DNA from 4 places in the Janthinobacterium sp. PLB04 genome. Region 3 is predicted to be linked to each of the others. Evidence: predicted binding sites of a transcription regulator. Region 3 holds the regulator's gene; each other region holds the start of a gene.
The links. The regulator FNR, encoded in region 3, switches genes on or off when oxygen is low (the NO sensors DNR and NnrR bind a similar motif). The targets are predictions, from matches to a motif close to TTGATNNNNATCAA.
Positions count from the first base shown of each region.

Region 1: the regulator FNR is predicted to act here: its motif matches at 2,887-2,900, upstream of paaA (1,2-phenylacetyl-CoA epoxidase subunit PaaA).
Region 2: the regulator FNR is predicted to act here: its motif matches at 2,278-2,291, upstream of LSO07_RS12415 (bacteriohemerythrin).
Region 4: the regulator FNR is predicted to act here: its motif matches at 3,722-3,735, upstream of ubiU (ubiquinone anaerobic biosynthesis protein UbiU).

Region 1 is NZ_CP088968.1:5,976,855-5,982,308, forward strand. It holds gene paaE (1,2-phenylacetyl-CoA epoxidase subunit PaaE) at 1-159, opposite strand, end outside; gene paaD (1,2-phenylacetyl-CoA epoxidase subunit PaaD) at 200-733, opposite strand; gene paaC (1,2-phenylacetyl-CoA epoxidase subunit PaaC) at 733-1,485, opposite strand; gene paaB (1,2-phenylacetyl-CoA epoxidase subunit PaaB) at 1,500-1,784, opposite strand; gene paaA (1,2-phenylacetyl-CoA epoxidase subunit PaaA) at 1,813-2,802, opposite strand; gene paaX (phenylacetic acid degradation operon negative regulatory protein PaaX) at 3,070-3,999, shown strand; gene LSO07_RS26435 (hypothetical protein) at 4,111-4,371, opposite strand; gene LSO07_RS26440 (M14 family metallopeptidase) at 4,513-5,454, shown strand, end outside.
Region 2 is NZ_CP088968.1:2,783,305-2,788,758, reverse strand. It holds gene LSO07_RS12430 (PepSY domain-containing protein) at 1-1,425, shown strand, start outside; gene LSO07_RS12425 (hypothetical protein) at 1,563-1,748, shown strand; gene LSO07_RS12420 (hypothetical protein) at 1,911-2,066, shown strand; gene LSO07_RS12415 (bacteriohemerythrin) at 2,367-2,765, shown strand; gene LSO07_RS12410 (hypothetical protein) at 2,769-3,641, opposite strand; gene LSO07_RS12405 (TonB-dependent siderophore receptor) at 3,979-5,454, shown strand, end outside.
Region 3 is NZ_CP088968.1:270,838-276,291, forward strand. It holds gene ccoG (cytochrome c oxidase accessory protein CcoG) at 1-822, shown strand, start outside; gene LSO07_RS01080 (FixH family protein) at 925-1,449, shown strand; gene fnr (fumarate/nitrate reduction transcriptional regulator Fnr) at 1,587-2,345, opposite strand; gene LSO07_RS01090 (response regulator) at 2,595-5,454, shown strand, end outside.
Region 4 is NZ_CP088968.1:2,599,466-2,604,919, reverse strand. It holds gene LSO07_RS11560 (substrate-binding periplasmic protein) at 1-601, opposite strand, end outside; gene LSO07_RS11555 (heavy-metal-associated domain-containing protein) at 850-1,113, shown strand; gene ubiT (ubiquinone anaerobic biosynthesis accessory factor UbiT) at 1,167-1,694, opposite strand; gene ubiV (ubiquinone anaerobic biosynthesis protein UbiV) at 1,715-2,611, opposite strand; gene ubiU (ubiquinone anaerobic biosynthesis protein UbiU) at 2,621-3,658, opposite strand; gene LSO07_RS11535 (hypothetical protein) at 3,821-4,231, shown strand; gene LSO07_RS11530 (ribonucleoside triphosphate reductase) at 4,355-5,454, shown strand, end outside.

The sequences.
Region 1 (5,454 bases), 710 kb from region 3:
CACGTCTTCCGCATTGATATTGGCGCGCAGGGTCAGGTGCTGGCCCTGCTGGAAGCGGAACTGCTGCTGCAGCTCGGCTGGCACGTCGAACGTGACGGCGATGGTGTCGCGCGTTTCGTTGCGCACGTTCGCTACGCACAGCGGATAAAATTTACTCATGCTTCATCTCCAGTTTCTTCGGAACGTGTGCCTGATTTTTTTAGTGGCACTTGAAGTAGTCAAACGGTTCGCGGCAAGCCAGGCACTTGTACAGGGCCTTGCACGGCGTGGAGCCGAACTGGCTGGTCAGCTGCGTATGCGTCGAGCCGCAGTTCGGGCAGATCACGTCCAGCTTTGGCATCGTTTGGCGCCTGACGCCACCCTTCAAGCCGCTGATGTCGATCACCTGCTGCTGCGGCGGGGCGATGCCATAGCCTTTCAGCTTGGCCTTGCCCGCTTCGCTCATCCAGTCCGTGGTCCATGCGGGCGCCAGCTGGTTCACCAGGGTCACCTTGGCCACGCCATGGCTGCGCAAGGCATCCGTGACGGCGTCGGCGATCACCTGCATGGCCGGGCAGCCCGAATACGTGGGCGTGATCGTCACGATGCATGCGTCGCCATCCGTGACTTCGACGGCGCGCACGATGCCCAGGTCCACCACCGAAATGACGGGGATTTCCGGGTCCGCGACGTCGCCGAGCCAGGCCCAGACCTGGGCGGCGTCCAGCGCCGCAGCGCCAGCGGCCGTGTTCATTACCACTCCGCCCCGGGATAGGCACGCTGCAGGAACTGCATCTCGGCCAGGATAAAACCCAGATGCTCCGTGTGCGTGCCCTGCTTGCCACCCTTTTGCATCCAGGCGTCGGGCGCCGGCATGACAAGCGTCGCTTCGGCGAAGATCTCGGCCACGTGCTCCAGGAAAGCCCGGCGCAGCACGTCCGATGGCGGCGCGATGCCGGCGGCGACCATGGCCTGGTCGACGGCGTCGTACTTGAACATCTCGCCCGTGTACATCCACAGCTTGTCGGCGGCAGCCTGCGTCTTGGCATGGCTGTCGGCCGTGCCGTCGCCGAGGCGCACGATCAGGTCACCGCTGCGGCGCAGGTGATAGGTCACTTCCTTGATCGACTTTTGCGCCACTTCGACGATGCGCGCATCCGTCGATTTCGTCAGTTCCAGCAGCTGGAAGTAGTGCCAGCTGTCGAAGAAGAACTGGCGCATCATGGTGTCGGCATAATTGCCGTTCGGCTGTTCGACCAGCAGGCAGTTCTTGAAATCGTGGGCGTCGCGCAGGAAGGCGATGTCGTCCTCGTCGCGGCCCGCGTTTTCCAGTTCGGCCGCATAGCTGAACCACAGACGCGTCTGGCCCAGCAAGTCCAGCGCCACGTTGGTCAGCGCCATGTCTTCTTCCAGCGCGGGACCCTTGCCGCACAGCTGAGACAGCTGCTGGCTGAGGATCAGGGCGTTGTCGCCCAGGCGCAGCAAGTAGTTAACTTTGTCATCCATTGCCGGCGCTCCCATCACAGGTTCTTGACTTCTTCCGGCATCGGGAAGAAGGTGGGATGGCGGTACACCTTGCTGTTCGACGGCTCGAACAGGGCGCCCTTGTCGCCGGGGCTGCTGGCGACGATATCGGCCGCGCGCACCACCCAGATACTCACGCCTTCATTGCGGCGCGTGTAGACGTCGCGCGCATGGTTGACCGCCATGGTGGCGTCGGAAGCGTGCAGGCTGCCCACATGCTTGTGCGCCAGGCCGTGCTGGCTGCGGATGAAAACTTCCCACAAAGGCCATTCTTTGCTCATGTTGCTATCCCCTATCTGTCTTATGTATTTACGCTGCCGCTTTGTTAGCAGCTTGCTTGTCTGCATACGCGACCAAGGCATCGCGGAACCATGCACCGTCTTCATACGCTTTCACGCGCGTTTGCAGGCGTTCGCGGTTGCATGGGCCATTGCCCTTGAGGACATTGTTGAACTCGGACCAGTCGATCTCGCCGAATTCATAGTGGCCCGTTTCGGCGTTGAACTTCAGGTCGGGATCGGGCACGGTCAAGCCCAGGTATTCGATTTGCGGCACGGTCTGGTCGACCATGCGCTGGCGCAATTCATCGTTCGAGAACAGCTTGATGCGCCATTGCGCCGATTGGGCGCTGTTGACGGAGGCGGCGTCGGACGGGCCGAACATCATCAGCGATGGCCACCACCAGCGGTTCAGCGCATCCTGCGCCATGGCTTTCTGCGCCGGCGTACCCTTGCACAGCGACATCATGATGTCGTAGCCCTGGCGCGCATGGAACGATTCTTCCTTGCAGACGCGGATCATGGCGCGCGCATACGGTCCATACGAGCAGCGGCACAGGGGAATCTGGTTGATGATGGCGGAACCGTCGACCAGCCAGCCGATGGCGCCCATGTCGGCCCACGACAGGGTCGGATAATTAAAGATGCTGGAATACTTGGCTTTGCCCGAGTGCAAGGCGGCCAGCAAGTCGTCGCGCGACACGCCCAGGGTTTCCGCGGCGCTGTACAGATACAGGCCGTGGCCCGCTTCGTCCTGGATCTTGGCCAGCAGGATGGACTTGCGTTTCAGGGTCGGCGCGCGCGTGACCCAGTTACCTTCGGGCAATTGGCCGACGATTTCCGAGTGCGCGTGCTGCGAAATCTGGCGGATCAGGGTCTTGCGGTAGGCGTCAGGCATCCAGTCCTTGGCCTCGATCTTGATGCCTTCGTCGATGCGTGCCTGAAAAGCGCGCTCTTCCTGGCCCATGTCGTCGAGGGAACGGACGTTCTTGAGGCCGGTTTCAACCATTTGTGCGTACATGATCTGTCTCCCATGTCTTTGATTTTGCGCAGCAACGCGGTGCGATGAACAGATAATACGATACAAAAAACGATTTGCATACACTTGATATGAATCATTTTAAAAATTCGTATCTTGTGCAGCTTTTTTGTGCGTATGATATTGCTGATGAGAAAACACTACAGAGCGCCACCAGCGCTTCCGGCAAATTATTGCCGCGCTACCCGCGCAGCCAAGTAAACTGCTGCTTTTATTGATTCGACCGCAACACGGCCAGACCGGAACCACATGAAGAACACCCGCTGCACGGCATGGATAGCCGATTTCCTGGAAAGCGACCCACCGCGCTCGAAGTCCCTGGTGATGACCATCTTTGGCGACGCCATCGTGCCGCGCGGCGGCGCCATCTGGCTGGGTAGCCTGATCGAACTGCTGGCGCCATTCGGCGTCAACGACCGTTTGTTGCGTACCAGCGTGTTCCGCCTGGCGCAGGAAGGCTGGCTCAGCTCGCAGCGCGATGGCCGCCGCAGCGCCTATACGATACGCCCGGAGGCGCTGGCCCGCTTCGAACGCGCCTATCGCCGCATCTATGCACCGCTGGTCGTGCACTGGGATGGCAGCTGGACCCTGGTGATCGGGCCGGCCGGCAGCATCGGCGCTGCCGAGCGGGGGGCGCTGCGCAAGGAATTATTGTGGGCCGGCTATGGCCTGATTTCACCGGGTATCTTTGGCCACCCTGCCAGCAATACGGAAGCATTGGAAGATATCCTCGTGCGCAATGAGGTGCAGGGCAAGCTGTATGTTTGCCACACTACAGAGTTGCCGGGCGTCAGCACGCGCCCGCTGCGTGACATGGTGGGCGACTGCTGGGACTTGTCGGAAGTGATGGCTGGCTACGAAAAATTCATCGCCAGCTTCCAGCCGCTGCTGACCCTGCTGCAAGAAGCGCCCGTGTTCGATGCGGAGCAAGCGTTCGTCATCCGCTCACTGCTGACGCACGCCTACCGCCGTGTGCAGTTGCACGACCCGCAACTGCCCGTCGAACTGCTGCCCGAACCGTGGCCCGGCACGCAAGCGTATGCGCTGGCCCGCGACCTCTACCGCCTTACCTACGCGGCGGCCGAGGAACATATCCTGGCCACCCTGCGGCGCGAAGATGAACAGGCGCCGGACGTGGAGCCCTGGTTTTTTGAACGTTTTGGCGGCCTGAACACCTGACAAAACGTCCATGGCGGCATTGCAGGGCCTGGGCCTACGTTCGTACTGCCTGCGGCCCTGCGCCTTGCCCTGGCCATTTTCCAGGCGTTCAGGATTTGCTCACTACTGCGTTCACTGCTTGTTCATGGCGACGACCTGCTTGGCCCCTGCCAATAAATCCTGTCCCAGCTTTTCCAGCGCATTGGCCTGTACCAGCATGGTGTCGAGGATGGCGACATTGAAGGTGAATTCGGCCGGCGTCGTATAGCCGGGGAAACGTATGACGCGCAGCAATTCCTGCAAGGTCGTACCCTTGCCTAGGTGCGCCAAGGCATCGCTGAGGGCGCTGATTTTCTTTTCCAGTTCGCGTATGTGTTTGCCGTTGTCATCCATGATGGCCTCCCCGTGTCGGAGCTATCACGTTAGCAAAGCGAGTCCGTCGTCGTTTGCGCCAGCACAAAGACCACCGCAAAACAGGTATCATCGCGCCATTGCACACGATGCAAAACCCATACGTTTTTATCAGGAACACTCATGACCATTAAAATCAGCCAGCAATTCGACGCCGGCGCGATCGAGGTGCTGCGCGCCGACGATGCCCAATCCATCGAGCTGAACATCCGCAAGGATTCCCACGCCGACATCACGCAGTGGTTTTACTTCCGCCTGCAAGGCGCGCAAGGCGAGGCGTGCACGATCCGCTTCATGAATGCCGGCAAATCGGCCTATCCGGACGGCTGGAAAGATTACCAGGCCGTGGCCAGCTACGACCGCGAAACCTGGTTCCGCGTGCCAACCAGCTTTGACGGCACGGTGATGACTATCGAACACACGCCCGAGGAAGAAAGCGTGTACTACGCCTACTTCGAGCCGTATCCATGGGACCGCCACCTGGCCCTGATCGACAGCGCGCAAGCGTCGCCGCTGGTGCGCCTGATCGACCTGGGCAGCACCGTGGAAGGCCGCGACATGAACCTGCTGGTGGTCGGCGACGCCGATGCAGAGAAGAAAGTCTGGGTCATCGCGCGCCAGCATCCCGGTGAAACGATGGCCGAATGGTTTGTCGAAGGCATGCTCGAAGCCTTGCTGGACCAGGCCAATCCGTTTGCCCGCCAGTGCCTGCAGGACGCCGTATTCTATGTGGTGCCGAACATGAACCCGGACGGTTCCGTGCACGGCAACCTGCGCACCAACGCGGCCGGCGCCAACCTGAACCGCGAATGGATGACGCCGACGATGGAGCGCAGCCCGGAAGTGTTCCTGGTGAAACAAAAAATGCATGAAATCGGCTGCGATCTGTTCCTCGACGTGCATGGCGACGAAGGCTTGCCTTACGTCTTCGTGGCTGGCAGCGATGCGCTGGAAAATTTCACGCCGGCACAAAAGGCCGAGCAAGACCGCTTCATCGCCGACTTCAAGGTGGCCAGCCCCGACTTCCAGGATGAACACGGTTATGAAGACGGCCCGTTCACGCCG
Region 2 (5,454 bases), 2.5 Mb from region 3:
TTTGGCTTGCCGGGCCGTATCATCGTCACCCTGGCCAGCCTGGGCCTGCCCCTGTTCGCCATCACGGGCTGGATGCTGTACCTGGGCCGCCGCAAGGCGAAACGGGCCGTGCAGGCGCAGCGGGCCATGCTGGGCGCCGGTGCGCCGGACCAGGCGAACACGGGCCTGCCCACCCTCGTAGCCTACGCCAGCCAGTCGGGCCAGGCCGAGCGCCTGGCCCTGGAAAGCGCGCGCGCCCTGCAACAGGCGGGCGTGGCCGTCGACGTGCAATCGCTGGACCAGTTCGATCCCGCGCAACTGCGCCAGTACGAACGGGCCCTGATCGTCGCCAGCACCTTTGGCGAAGGCGAGGCGCCGGATGGCACGCGCCGCTTCGCGCGCCTGCTGCAAGCCACCTCCGGCACGCCGCTGGCGGGCCTGAAATTCGGTATGCTGGCCCTGGGCGACCGCCATTACAGCGCCTTCTGCGGCTTTGGCCGTACGCTGGCGCAACAATTGCAGGCGCTGGGCGCCACGCCCCTGTTCCCCCTGATCGAAGTGGACAAGCACGACCCCGCCGCCCTGGCCAGCTGGTCCACAGCGTTGGCCCGCTGCAGCGGCAGCGCCATCGACGCCATCGGCGTGCAGGAAGAAGCGTCATATGCCGAGTGGCGCCTGACGCGCCGCGTGCTGCTCAACCCGGGCAGCCTGGGCGGCGAACTGCATGAAATCACCTTGACGGGTCCGGCCGATACCACCTGGGACGCGGGCGCGCTGGCGGAAATCATCCCATGCAATGCGGACGGCAGCGATGGCGAGGCAGGCAGTGCCCATCACGCGCCGCGCAGCTATTCGCTCGCTTCGCTGCCATCCGATGGCGAACTGCAATTGCTCGTGCGTCAGGAGCGCCATGCGGGCGATGACAACCAGGGCTATGGCGTCTGTTCCGGCTGGCTCACGCGCTTCGCCCCGCTGGACACCCCCATCCGCCTGCGCCTGCAAGCCAATCCCGCCTTCGCGCCCGCCCTGGTCGACGTGCCCTGCATTTACATCGGCAACGGTTCCGGCCTGGCCGGCTTGCGTGCGCATTTGCGCGCGCGCCAGCGGGCGGGACTGGCCCGCAACTGGCTGCTGTTCGGCGAGCGCCAGCAAGCTTTTGACAGTATCTGCGGCGCAGAGTTGCAAGGCTGGCTGGACGCTGGCCACCTTGCGCGCCTGGACCGTGTCTTTTCGCGCGATGGTGAAACACAGCAATACGTGCAAGACCGCCTGCGCGCCAGCGCCGGCGAACTGCGCGACTGGCTGGCGCAAGGGGCCATCGTCTACGTGTGCGGCAGCCTGCAAGGCATGGCGACAGGAATCGATGCTGTACTGCAAGAAGTACTGGGCCAGGAGGGACTCGATGCCTTGCTGGCGGCCGGACGCTACCGTCGCGACGTGTATTGATCTACATCAGCCCGCCCCCGGCGCCGCCCGGCTATGTGGGCAGGCGCACAGTCAGCGCCTGCCATCGGACTACAGTAGCGGCATGGCGGCATGGAGACATATCCGCGCCGCCCCACCCACAGTCTGCGAGGCTAGCCATGAAAAACCCCTGGATGAGCATGTACCTGAGCGCCGCCAACCGCATCGCCAACACGGCGCGCGGCCATGCCACGGCCGCCGTCAAGCGCGAAGCGGCGAAAAATACGCGGCAATTGACGCAAGTGTGGTTCGATTCCTTCCTGCCCCCGGCAGGCAAGCCACGGCGCGGGCGCAAGGCGAAATAGCCCCTGGCAGCAGGCGAACTGGTGCAGTGCATCACAGCAATAAGTTGAAGTTACGACCAGGTGGGCTAAACTGCAAGCATGGAATAAAGATATGCGTACGCGATTGAAGTGACCGGCAGGCGCCGCAACCCCGCGCCGCCACCGGCTCATCAGGAGACGACCATGTTGACACTCAAAGTGCTGGCCTGCCTTGCCCTGTCGGCCTTGATGCTCGTGCCCCTCGTGCTGAGGGATACGATGCAAACGTCCGCCGGGCAGCAATTGCAGGTGCCGAATGTCGATGCGCAAGGCATGTGGGCCCACTGGCCTAAGCAATAATACGCGCGGCTGAGAAAACACCGCTGACTGCGTTGCTTTGACTTGCCGTACTCGCGTACTGTCTGCGTCAAAGACGCCTTGCCAGCGGCGTTTTTCAGCGGCGCTCGGTAACACGTCGCATCGATGAAAACCGCTTGATTGCGGGTGGGGATTTGTTCCCTTATCTTCTTTGCTTTTTTCGTATTGCCTTCCTTCCCTCTTCACCACACTTTTGATCCAGATCATGGATTTCCACCTTTGCTGCGCCCAAACTGGAACAGTCCGCTTCGCACCGTGACGGACTTAACCTGGAGCATCGGCATGGGTAAATCGCATTGGAAGGATGAGATGGCGCTGGGGGTTCCCGTCATCGACGAGGCGCATGAGGCGCTGTTTCAGGAGCTGGCGCGGCTGCAGCAGTTGGGCGACCAGCATTTCAGCGTGGCGTTTCGCGAACTGATCGCGGCCGTCGAACGCGATTTTCGCGAGGAAGAGGATTTGATGGAGCAGATCGCCTTTCCTTCGCTGGCCAACCACCGCGAACAGCATGCGCGCGTGCTCAGCGGCTTGCACCATGCCTGGGCCGCCGTCGATGAAGGCGACCTGGAACAGGGCCGCCATGCGCTGTCGCTCTTGCCGCAATGGCTGATCTTCCACCAGGCCACGATGGACCTGGCCCTGGCGGCGGCGCTGGAAATGGTGCAGCGCCAGCCAAACTGACCTCTACAGCAGCAGCACCGTGGCTTGCTCGGGCATGACGACGCGGTAGTGTCCCGGGTATTTGTCTTCGCCGTCGAAAATCTTGCAGAACACGGGTTGGTTGATGTCGTTCACGGCCGACTCGTTCATGGGCAAGGTGGCGATCAGTTGCTCGCCATCCATCAACTGCAAGGCGCTGCCCCGCTCGGCCGCGCAAAACGCCAGCGATTGCACATCGCTGGCGAACGGCCGCTTGTACCATGGCGTGATGGCCCGCACGGCACGCCTGGCGTCCTGCAAGACTTGCCCCACGCGCGTGACGTTCCAGGCATCGCGCGCCACAGACGGCTGGAGGACGATATTCGCCGTCAGCTCCCCCCTGCCCTTGTTCACCAGGAAAGTGCCGTCCTGCGCGGCGATGTCATCGTTGAGCGGCACGACAAACACCCCGCCGCTGGAGACCTTGATCGGCACGGGCGCGCCATTGCCTTGCAAGGCCACACGCACGTCGTCGATGGTGGCGCTCAGCTTGGCCGGAATCAGGCGCAGGGCCATGACCACGCTGCCGCTCGACACTTGCCACACTTTCCTGGCCGTCAGATAACTTTCGCGGTAAGCCGTGAAACGGATGCGCGGCGCCTTGGCGTCGCTGCTGGCCGTGATCGTCACCATTTGCGGTGGCAAGGCTTCGTCTGCGCTCGCCGCTGGCGCCGGTGCCGATACCGGTGCCGCGGCGGGTATGGCAGGCGTGGCAGGCGCAAGGGGTGGCGATACGGCGGCGGCGGGCACGCTGGCGCTCTGCAGCGGCGTGGGAACAGCCGGCGGCGGCGCGTGTTCCTGGGCCTGGCCCAGCGACACGACACACAACCATCCGGCACAAGCGATCCATGTACGCATGCATTTCTTTCAATGAGGAAAATATTTTATCAGCGCCTGCATTATCGCAGAAGGCCCGCCGATGCGCCGCCCCGGGTCTGCCTGCACTCCTGCCTGCACTCTTTTGGTGCGCACGCTTGATTATTTGGCAAATATCGCCTATATTGATAATGATTCTTATTCACGAAAGTGACGGGAATCGCGCGCCCTTCTTTTCCACTGCCCGACCGCGCCGGGCCTTGCGGTGGAACTGCTATCCAAGCCAGACCACGGGCCAGCATCACGCCATCCCCCCAGCTACTGTGCACCTCGCCAGACGAGATAGGAAAACACACGACTACAATATTCCAGGACAATGATGCAATCGACTACCGTATTTTCTTCTTCGCACCAGCCCGCCTTGCGCCCCCTCCCCCGCCTGCTGCACATCGCCCTGCTGAGCCTTGCCGCCGGCGTGGTCCTGCCGGCACAGGCTGCCGACGCCGCTGCGGCCGACGTCACCATGCCAGCCGTCACCGTGCTGGGCCAGTCGACGGCTACCACGGAAGGCACGCAGTCATACACGGCGGGCGAAGCGCGCAGCGCCACGCGCATGGACCTGTCCTTGCGCGAAACGCCGCAATCGGTCAGCGTCATCACGCGCCAGCTGCTCGACGACCTGGGCGCCGTGCGCCTGGACCAGGCGCTGGCACAGACGACGGGCATCCAGGTGGGACAGAACGATACGGAGCGCACGACCTTTTATGCGCGCGGCTTCGGCATCGACAATATCCAGATCGACGGCATGGCGCGCGGCGGCAATGCGCCATTGCAAGACACGATCCTGTACGACCGCATCGAGGTCGTGCGCGGCGCCACCGGCCTGATGGGCGGCACGGGCGACCCGTCGGCCACCATCAACATGATGCGCAAGCGGCCGACGAAGGAATTCCAGGCCAGCGCCGGCCTGATCATGGGCCGCTGGGATGATCAGCGCGTCGAGGCCGACCTCTCCACGCCGCTCAACGCGGAGGGCAGCGTGCGCGCGCGCACAGCCCTGGCCTGGCAAAAACGCGATTCCTACCTGGACATGTATCACGAACGCAAGACGGTGGGCATGGTCATCGTCGAGGCGGACGTGCGCCCCGGCACCCTGGTGACGGCCGGCGTCGATTTCCAGGACAACAAGCCCACGGGCGCCACCTGGGGCGCCGTGCCGTACTGGAACGCAGATGGCAGCCTGGCCAATTTGCCGCGCAACACCAGTTTCACGACGCCATGGAGCACCTGGGCCAACAAGCAGCACACGCTGTTCACATCGCTGGACCAGCGCCTACCCGGTAACTGGAATATGCACCTGGGCTATGCGCGCACGGAAAGCACGAACCGCACCACCGTCGCCTATGCGGGCGCGGGCCATCCCGACCCGGCTACCGGTGAAGGCATGCGCCTGTGGACGGGCGCCTGGGGCGCAGGCAAGAAGAACAGCGACAATTTCGACGTGTACGCCAGCGGTCCCTTCACCTTGCTGGGACGCAAGCACACGGCCATCGTCGGCTGGAACGGCGGCAACCAGCGCTCGCGCTCGCTGGGCGGCGAAGCGGAAATCAATTACCCGGACTTCATCCCCGATTACCGCAGCTGGACGGGCAACATCCCCCGCCCCGTGTTCCACCCTGACGGCTCGCACACGGAAACCGTGACGCGCCTGGCGGGCGGCTATGTGGCCACGCGCTTGAGCCTGGCCGACCCGCTGCACCTGATCATCGGCGCGCGCAGCAGCACGTACCGCACGGATACGCGCAACTACGATACGCGAGGCGTGCACACGGACAATAGCGACTTCGTGGAAACG
Region 3 (5,454 bases):
GTCTTGTTCTACAGCCTTGCAACCTACGGCAACGCGGGCTGGCTGCGCGAGCAGGTGTGCAAATACATGTGCCCGTACGCGCGCTTCCAGAGCGCCATGTTCGACCAGGACACGCTGATCATCACCTACGATGCCAAGCGCGGCGAACCGCGTGGCGCCATGAGCAAGAAGGCCGGCAACAACGACAAGCTGGGCGATTGCATCGACTGCACCCTGTGCGTGCAGGTGTGTCCGACCGGCATCGATATCCGCAACGGCCTGCAGTATGAATGCATCGGCTGCGCCGCCTGCGTCGATGCCTGCAACAGCGTGATGGACAAGGTCGAGCGGCCGCGTGGCCTGATACGCTACAGCACCGACCATGCGATGGAAAACAACTTCAATTCGAAGCAGATACGCCAGCGCGCCATGCGCCCGCGCGTCTTGATCTACACTTCCATCCTGGCCCTGATCATCATCGCCGTGTGTACCTCGCTGGCCCTGCGCACGCCCCTGAAAATGGACGTGATCCGCGATCGCGGTTCGATGGGGCGCGAAGTGGAGGACGGCATGATCGAAAACGTCTACCGCCTGCAGATCATGAATACGTCCGAGCAAAGCCAGCATTTTAAAATCAGCGCTTCCGGCTTGCCGGGCCTGACCTTGCTGACGCGCGAAGAAGTGACCTTGCAGCCGACGGAAACGCTGGGCTGGCCGATCCGCCTGCGCGTGCCGCACGGCGTCGGCGAGAAGGGCTCGAACAAGATTGCGATCGAATTGCAATCGCTGGACGATCCATCGCTGCATGTGCGTGAAAGCGCGGTATTCATCGTGCCACGTTAACAAGGAAAGGCGGACGGGGACCGGGTGCCCTCGCCGCCGCCACGAAGTTGCAGGAAGGCCGGTCCCCATGCGGGGGCTGGCTGATCAAACAGGAGAAATATCATGTCCGACAGTCTGAAACTGCAAGCACCCGTTGCACCGTGGTACAAGCATCGCTGGCCATGGCTGCTGATGATCGGTCCCGGCCTGTCCGTGGTCGTCGGCAGCTTCATGGGCTATATCGCGTTTACGCAGCCCGATGCGCTGGTGGTGGGCGATTATTACAAGCAGGGCAAGGCGATCAACCAGGATTTGAAGCGCGACACGATCGCCAGCGACCTGGCCATGGATACGCGCCTGTCATATGACGTGGCTGCAGCGCGCCTCAGTGGTTCCGTGCACAGCTTCGGCAAGGCCTATCAGGCGCCGCTGCAGCTGCACCTGGCGCATGCGACCCTGCCCGAAAAGGATATCAAGCTGCTGGTGCAGCCCGATGCGGCCGGCAATTTTTCCGTAGCACTGCCGATGCTCGAGCGCAGCCGCTGGCAAGTGCTGGTGGAAAACGACAAACGCGAGTGGCGCCTGTCCGGCATCTGGACCTGGCCCCTGCAACGCAGCATCGCGCTGCACGCGGATGAAGAGCTTTAACGTACAGCGCCGGGAAAACCGTCGCGAGCGGCAGTGATTTGTGGTTGAGAAGCGCAGCTGTGCTATGCACGGGCGCGCCGATCCAGCGAGCATCGCAGGCCGCAAAGCGCGACGCGCAGCAGGTTTTGACGGTGCTGTTACTTGCAGGTGTCCGTACCGGCCGTAATGGCTTTCAACTTGGCCGGCTGCAGGATTTCGATCTCGCGGTTCGAGACGCGCAGCCAGCCTTCCTTCTTGAATTTCGACAATAAGCGGCTGACGCTTTCGATGGTCAGACCCAGGTAGTTGCCGATTTCCTCGCGCGACATGCGCAGCTGGAAATTGCTGCCCGAATAGCCGCGTGCTTCATAGCGCGATGCCAGGTTGACGATGAAGGCGGCAAAACGCTGGGTCGCCTGCATATTGCCCAGCAATAGCATGACGCTTTGCTCGCGCGTGATTTCCTGGCTCATCATGCGGTGGAAATGACGCAGCAGGGTCGGCATATTGCCCAGCAATTGTTCCAGGCTGGAAAACGGAATTTCACACACTTCGCTGTCTTCCAGCGCCACGGCATTACAGTGGTGGCGGTCGGCGCTGATGGCATCCATGCCCAGCAGTTCACCGGCCATCTGGAAACCCGTCACCTGCTCTTCGCCACCCGGATTGATCTGGTAGGTCTTGAAGTGCCCCAGGCGGATCGCGTACAGGTTCTGGAACGAGTCGCCGATGCGGAACAGCGAGGCCCCACGCACGATCTTGCGGCGGCGGCCGATGATCTGGTCCAGCCTATCCATGTCGCCCACATCAAGGCCCATCGGCAGGCACAATTGATGCATGCTGCAGGTCGAGCATCGTGCACGCAACGCCTCCACGTTCACGGTGGGCAAGGTGGGAGTGAGTAGCGCTTCAGTCATGTCGGTACCTTTTAGAAAATGCAACAACAAGTTTACTGCATACAGCTGCATACAGGGTTGCCGTATGCCAATTTCACCGTAAATTCGGCGAATAAACGACGTCCAGCCTTTAATTATATGGCAACATCGTCAAAAGCCCATACGGGGCGGGCAATTTGCGCGGCGGCGCTTGCCAAGCTGGGGTATTGATAGGAAAATTCCTGACAGCATTATCTGCCGCCTGTGCCGCCCGGCACTGAAAAGGAAATCATGAAGCCTCTCGGCATTAAAGCAAAAGTCGCGCTGGCCACCAGCCTGACCTCGATCGCCATGATCGCGCTGGTCACCATGATCCAGGTGCAGCACATGCGCGACGACTTCACCCGAGTACTGCTGAGCCAGCAGTCATCCCTGATCAGCCGCACCGCTGCCGAGCTCGACGACAAGCTGGGCATGCTGCTGCAGATTGTCACCCTGACGGCCAGGCAGCAGCCGCCGGAACTGATCGCCCAGCCCGCCAAACTGCGCGAATACTATGCGCGCCGCTCGATGCTGGTGCTGTTCGACGACGTGCTGGTGCTCGATGCGCATGGCGCCATCGTGGCCGACATGCCGGAAGTGGCGGGGCGCGCCGGCATCAACGTCGCCGAGCGCGAGTATTTCCAGACCGTCCTGCGCACGCGCCAGCCCATGATTACCGAGCCGATGCTGGGCAAGTCGAGCGGCATGCCCATCGTGCAGATGGTGGCGCCCGTGCTGGCCGCCGATGGCCAGGTGGCCGGCGTGGTGATCGGCGTGCTGCGCCTGTACAAGGACAATCTGCTGGGCCGCCTGCGCTCGGAAAAGATCGGCAAGAGCGGCTATTACTTCATCCTCACGCGCGGCGCCGTGCCGCGCTATGTGCTGCACCCCGATACCAGCCGTTTGCTGCAGCCGCGCAAGCCGAACGCCAACCTGACGACCACCCAGCTGCTGAAGGAGGATGGCGAAGGCAGCATGGTCAGCACCAACAGCCGCGGCATCACGGCCGTCAACAGCTTCAAGCGCCTGAAATCCGTGAACTGGCTGCTGGCCGCCTCGCTGCCCGTCGAGGATGCCTTCGAACCGTTCGATGGCGTACTGTACCGGCTGGTGCTGTGGAGCATCCTCGCTTCGCTGCTGGCCGCCTTTGTTCTGGGCTTGGTCACCGTACGCCTGCTGTCGCCGCTGGTGCGCCTGCGCGACACCCTGCTGGCCCTGCGCACCAGCGGCAGCCGTTTCACCCCCGTGCCGGTACAGCAGCGCGACGAGATCGGCGAACTGACGGAAGCGTTCAATGGCCTGATGAGCGAACGCGACCGCCTGCAGCAGGAACTCGAAGCGCGCGCGGCGGAGCTGGAGCAGGAACGCGACCGGGCCGAGGCGGCCAACCGCGCAAAGAGCGATTTCGTGGCCAACATGAGCCATGAAATCCGCACGCCCCTCAATGCCGTGCTGGGCATGGTGTATTTGCTGGGCAATACCAGGCTCGACACGGAACAGCGCAAGTACCTGACCATGGTCAGAGTGGCGGGCCAGTCGCTGCTGGGCATCCTCAACGATGTACTCGACTATTCGAAGATCGAGGCGCGCCGCATGGAATTGTCACCCGTCGAATTCGACCTCGACGAAGTCATGAATACCCTGGCCACGACGATGACGATGAATGCGGGCGAAAAGGAACTGGAACTGGCCATCGCCGTCGAGCCCGACGTGCCGCGGCGCCTCGTGGGCGACGCCCAGCGCCTGCAGCAAATTCTCGTCAACCTGGCCGGCAACGCCATCAAGTTTACCGAGAGCGGCGAAGTGGTGGTGGCCGTCAGCCTGGCCGAGAGCGAAAACGGGCGCGCCTGGCTGCGCTTCGAAGTGCGCGACACGGGCATCGGCATGACGGAACTGCAGCAACAGCAGCTGTTTGCCGCGTTTTCGCAGGGCGACCAGAGCATCACGCGGCGCTTCGGCGGCACGGGCCTGGGCCTGGCCATCAGCAAGCAGCTGATCCACATGATGGGCGGCGACATCGCCGTCGCCAGCAGCGAAGGCAAGGGCAGCCGCTTCTGGTTCAGCGTGCCCTTCGAGATGCTGGCGCAGCCGGCCGAAACGCGGCGCACGCCGGCCCTGGGCCAGCTGCGCCTGCTGGTGGCCGACGACAACCGCACCACGCGCGAACTGATCGTCAAGCTGATCGAGGCGTGGGGCTGGCTGGCCGACGAAGTGGACTCCGGCTTTGCCGCCATCGAACTGTACCGCGAACGCCTGGCGCAGCAGCAGCCGTATGACGTGGTGCTGGCCGACTGGCACATGCCCGTGATGGACGGACTGGCCACGGCCAAGGCCATCCGCCAGGCGGCCAGCGGCCAGCGCCAGCCCATCGTGGTGATGGTCAACGCCTTCGCCCGCAACCACCTGGAGGAAATCTCCAGCGCGGCCGAGGCCGATGTCGTGCTGATGAAGCCGATCACGGGCTCCAGCCTGTTCGATGCCCTGCACCAGGCGCTGATCGCCAAGAATGACGGCGGCGAGCAGCGCATCCTGCACCAGCCGCTGGGCACGGAACTGGCCGGCGTGCATTTCCTGCTGGTGGAAGACAATCATTTGAACCAGGCCGTGGCGCGCGGCATCCTCGAACACATGGGCGCCACCCTGGACGTGGTGGGCGACGGCTTGCAAGCCGTGGAACGGCTGCGCACGGAAGCGCTGCGCTACGACATCGTGCTGATGGACATGCAGATGCCCGTCATGGACGGTTTCAGCGCCACCCACATCATCCGCACGGAACTGCGCCTGAACCTGCCCGTGATCGCCATGACGGCCGGCGTGCTGGCGTCCGAGCGCGAGCGCTGCATGACGGCCGGCATCAGCGACTTCATCGCCAAGCCCGTGGTGGTGGAAGAGATGATGGAAGTCATCCTGCGCCACCTGCCCAAGCGCCCGCAAGTGCAGGCGGCCGAGCCGGTACGCGTCGCCGATGAAGAAGTGTTTTCCATGGCGCCGCTGATGCGCGTGATGGGACGCGACGCGAAGGGGCGCGGCGTGCTGCGGCGCATGGTGGAAGACGCGCTGAACAAGGGCATGACGCCCGTGCGCGACGCCGAAACAGCGTTGCAATCGG
Region 4 (5,454 bases), 2.3 Mb from region 3:
CCAGCGCCAGCGGCAATTGCGCGTGGCTGGCCAGCTCGCTTTGCGCCTCGATCACGGAACGGGGAAAGTAATCGATGCGCCCCGCCGCCAGTTGCTGGAACAGGCCTTCATAGGTGCTCGACGTATCGAGGCGCAAGCCATTCGCCTGTAGGATGGCGGAGTCGGGCCAGTCGCGCATCTGCCCGGCAGACAGTCGCGCCAGGGCGGCAATGCTGCGCACGCCGCGCAGCAGTTGCGGCCGGCGCGCCTGGATCAATGCCACTCTCCAGCCGATGAGGCCGCGGTCGATGGGGATGCGCACTGGCAACAATTGCGTTTCGCGCGCGCGGCTCGTCATCGCCCAGACGACATCGACGCTGCCCGATGCCATGGCGATTTCCTGCATCGCGCGCGTCTGCACCATGCGCAGTGCGGAGCGGCGCAAGACATAGGCCTGGCCCGAACGGGCCAGCGCCTGCTGCAGCAAGGCCGTCACATAGCCTTGCTGCGGATCGTCGAGCGCCTGATGGCGCGGATACACGAGCGGCAGCGGCGGCACCGCGCCGATGGCCGCGCCCAACGGCCACAGGGCGGCAAGCTTGAGCAGGGGGCGGCGCAGCATGGCCCCTCCTTTCCAGCGCATTCATAGCGTTCTTATCAGAATGACAGTATCTCGCAGCAGAGCACGCTTGTCGACTGGAATACGGCAACTGTGTACAAAACAACAGCAGTTTCAGACTGCAGCAGAGAGGCTGGAGTTAATCCAGATCAACAAAACCGCAAATAGGAAATAAATCTTGCGTGCTGCTCTGGACGGCATGCGCGCCCCTCGCCTACGCTGTTTTTTTATTTGAAAAACAAGAGGAACACATGCAGACAGCGCGCTTGAATATTATCGGGATGGATCACGAAGGCTGCGCCGACAGGCTGACGGGCGCGCTCGAAGCCGTAACGGGCGTGAGCACCGTGTGCGTCTCGCTGGCGCGGCATGGCGCCACGGTGCAGTTCGACGAACGTCTGGCCACGCAGGAACGCCTGCTGGCCGCCGTCAACGACGCCGGCTTCATGGGCGAAGCGACGGATGAAGAACAGCTGGCATCGTGCAGCGGCGCTTGCGGCCACTGCCGCCACTGAACGCCACTGAGCGCCACTGAGCGCCACTGAGCGCCTGCCCTCCCTTTTCCAGCTCAGCCTTCGCGCGCGCCCCGGTCGCGCAGATGCGCCAGCACGCGGCGCGGTCCCAGCGCCTGCAGGTCGAACGGCGGCAACTCGATGGCGTCGAGCGTATTCTTGAACAGCAAGCCCAGTTCCGTGTCGCCCTCCAGGCTCAAACGGCGGCTGAAGAACAGGGTGTCCGGATCTTCGTGGCGCCGCGCCAGCAGCATCAAATCATGCACGCTCGCCGCGATGCACAGGTCCGGCACGTCGACATAGCGCTCGGCCACGAACACCGTGCCCTGCCACTCGAAATCGAAGGCGATGCCCGCGTCCAGCAGCCGCAAACGCAGGCTGCGCCCTTCCAGGCTGCGCCGCACGTCGTCGGGCAATTGCGGCGCCAGCAGTCGGTTCAAGCCTTGCACGAACAGCCAGGAGGCGGGATACGGGGGCAGCTTGGACAGCAATTCGGCCAGCGGTTCCGGCAAGCGGTACGACACGCCGGGCTTGCTCATGGGAGGCTTGGCCGGGATCGGCAATCTTTCCAGTTGATCTTGCATGGTGCTTCCTTTCGATGCGTTCAATGTGCGGCGTGCTGTTCCATGCCGGGCTGGCCGTGCCAGTAGCCGTCGCAGGCGCCTGCCGGCTGGCAGGCCGCCAGCTGGGCCTGGGCGCCGATGCCGCTGACCTGCCCGCGGCGGGCGCGGTCGAAGATGGCGATGACTTGTTCCGTATGCATGGCTTGCGGGCTGATGCGCGCCACCGCCACACCCATGTCGCGCATGGCGTCGAGTTCTCGCACCAGGTTGTAGACCAGCGCCGACTGCGTCTGCGTGCCATTCAGTACCAGGAATGGCACTTCGTCGCGCGTGCGCAGCAGCAGGCCGTCCGGCTCTTCCAGGCAGCTGTAGCCGCAATCGTCCTTCGGCAGGTTGCGGTTGCGCGCCGTGAAGCAGCGCGCGGAAAACGCCAGCGGCATGCGACCGTAGGCGAAGACTTCCGTCTCCAGCCCTTCCGGCTTCTGGCGCTGCATCTCGGCCAGCGCCGTCTGCCCCATTTCCAGCGGCATCACCCAGCGCCGCGCACCCAGGCGCGCCAGCAATTGCAGGCTGGGGCCATTGAACAGGTTCAAATGGGGGCCGGCGACGAAGGGCGTACCCTTTTCCATGCAGTGCACGGCGCCCATGTCGTTGGCCTCGACGCCGTAGCGGCCATTGCCCGTGATGCGGCGCAGGGTCGCCAGTTCGGCGCCCGCCTCGATCAGCGCCTGCGTCGACAGCACCACTTCCTTGCCGGCGGCGGCCAGCATGTCGGCGATATCGAGCCAGTCGGCCAGACGCACCTCGTGCCGGCGCGAGCAGACGGTTTCGCCCAGATACACGATATCGACGGCGGTGCCGGCGATCTGCTGGTAAAACTCGAAGACGGTGGCGCGCGGCCAGTAGTACAGCAAGGGGCCCAGTGAAAGCTTCAGCATGTTCATCCTCTATTTCCAAGATCTGTGGTAAGCACCTAATGTGTGCTGCTGGCCTTCGGCCAGCTTGTCCATGGCCGCCATCCAGCCCGGCTTGACGGCGTAGCGCGCATTACCTTCGCGGCAGGCGTCGATCGCCTCGCGCCACACGCGCGTCACCTGCGCCACGTAGGCGGGGCTGCGCTGGCGTCCTTCGATCTTCACGGCCCGCACGCCCATGGCGATCAGTTGCGGCAGCAGCGCCAGGGTATTCAGGCTGGCCGGCTCCTCGATGGCGTAATACTCTTCGTCATTGACTTCGAAACGGCCCTTGCACAGGGTGGGATAGCTGGCGTTTTCGCCGGGCGCATAGCGGTCGATCAGCACGCCGTTCAGGCGCGATTCGAGGCCGTTCGGCGTTTCCAGCCAACGCACGGATTTCGCCGGCGAGCACACGCCATGGGTATTCGGCGCCTCGCCCGTCGCATACGACGACAGCGCGCAGCGCCCTTCGACCATCACGCACAGGGAGCCGAAGCCGAAGACCTCGATCTCGACTTCCGTCTTGGCGATCAGTTGCTCCACCTGCGCCATCGACAGCACGCGCGGCAGCACGGCGCGGGCGATGCCGAAGTGCTCATGGTAAAAATTGATGGCCTCGTAGTTGGTGGCCGAGCCCTGCACGGACAGGTGCAGGCGCAGCTGCGGGTGATGCTCACTTGCGTAGGCCATCAGGCCCGGATCGGCCACGATCATGGCGTCGATGCCGGCCTGCGCGGCGCGGTCGATGGCGCTGCGCCACACGGCCCAGTTGTGCGGCTGCGGATAGGTATTCAGCGCCAGCAGCACCTTGCGCCCATATTGGTGGGCGTAGCGCACGCCCTCGGCGATGGCCTTCTCGTCGAAATTGAGGCCGGCGAAATTGCGCGCATTGGTGGCGTCGCGAAAGCCCAGGTAAACGGTGTCGGCGCCATTGTCGACGGCTGCTTTCAAGGCGGGCAGGCTGCCGGCGGGGCAGACCAGTTCCAGCGGTCCGGCCACGCGGGTGGCGGTGGTTGATTCAAGCATCATGATATTCACAGTCCTGTATCGGCTCAGGGTGCAGACTATAGCCCCGCCCATGCTGCCCAGTCCTTGACGCAGGTGAAGGAATGCATGCATGGCTGGCGCGCGTTCAACTTGCTTGACCTGGCTGTAAAATGCCCCACTTTTCTCCCTCTTCGACTGCCCGCCATGCCCCGCAAACCGCTGCTGATCTTCCTGCTCACCCTGTTCCTCACCGTGCTGCAAGTGCAGTGGGCCGCGCCCGCCGACGGCTATGTCGAAGAAAAGCTCTCCATCCTGTCGCCCGAGATACTGGGCGCGTATCCGGGCGTGCTGCTGCTGTTCCTGCAAGCCGTCTTCGCGCGCCGCGCCATGCCGGTGCCGCGCCAGACCGCCATCAGCACGGGCCTGCTGGCCGTCTACTGGCTGCTGGCGAACTACGTCACCTTCGATATCCGCGTCGCCAGCTGGAGCACCTTCTCGCCGCTGGAAATCTGGGCGCACGTGCTGCCCGCCTCCGTCATCAGCATCGCCGTCTGCGCCGCCGCGTACTTTGGCCTGAGCTGCTTCATCCTGCGCCAGGGCCGCGCGAAAAAGTAAACGGGGGCGCTTTTTTCACCTGCATCAAGGATTCGTCACGCAACAGCACGCGCCCTTTGACGCCACTATATTTAGTGATTAATCTCCATAAAAACACCGCATGTTGTGTTTATTGGAGGTTTCATGACGACAAATGCAGTTTCCCCCACACGCGGCCAAGTCGATGTCGCCGCGTCCATCAATGAATACCTGGAGCGGCGCGACTGGCGTGTCAACGCCAACGCCAACCAGGGCTACTCGCTGGGCGGCCTGATACTCAACGTGTCGGGCAAGGTCATCGCCAACTACTGGCTGGACCAGGTCTATCCGCCGGAAGTGGGCGCGGCGCACCGCGAAGCGGCGCTGCACATCCACGACCTCGACATGCTGGCCGGCTATTGCGCCGGCTGGTCGCTGCGCACCCTGCTGCACGAAGGCTTGAATGGCGTGCCGGGCAAGATCGAATCAGGTCCGCCCAAGCACATGTCGAGCGCCATCGGCCAGATCGTCAATTTTCTCGGCACCCTGCAAAACGAGTGGGCCGGCGCGCAGGCGTTCAGCTCCTTCGACACCTACATGGCACCCTACATCCGCAAGGACAGCCTGCGCTACGAAGACGTGCGCCAGTACATGCAGGAGCTGATCTTCAACCTCAACGTGCCATCGCGCTGGGGCACGCAGACGCCGTTCACCAACCTCACCTTCGACTGGGCCTGCCCGGACGACCTGCGCGAGCAGATTCCCGTCATCGCCGGCCAGGAGATGGATTTCAGCTATGGCGAGCTGCAGGTGGAGATGGACATGATCAACCGCGCCTACATCGAGATCATGATGGCGGGCGATGCCAAGGGCAGAGTCTTCACCTTCCCCATCCCCACCTATAACATCACCGAGGATTTCGACTGGCATAGCGAAAACGCCGAACGCCTGTTCGAGATGACGGCCCGCTACGGCCTGCCCTACTTCCAGAACTTCATCAATTCGGAACTCAAGCCGAACATGATCCGCTCCATGTGCTGCCGCTTGCAGCTGGACTTGCGCGAACTGCTGAAACGGGGCAACGGCCTGTTCGGTTCCGCCGAGCAGACGGGTTCCCTGGGCGTGGTGACGATCAACTGCGCGCGCCTGGGCCACCGATGGCGCGGCGACGAGCCAGCCCTGATGGCGGACCTGGACCGCCTGCTGGAACTGGGCAAGACCAGCCTGGAAATCAAGCGCCGCACCATCGAGGAACTGATGCAGCA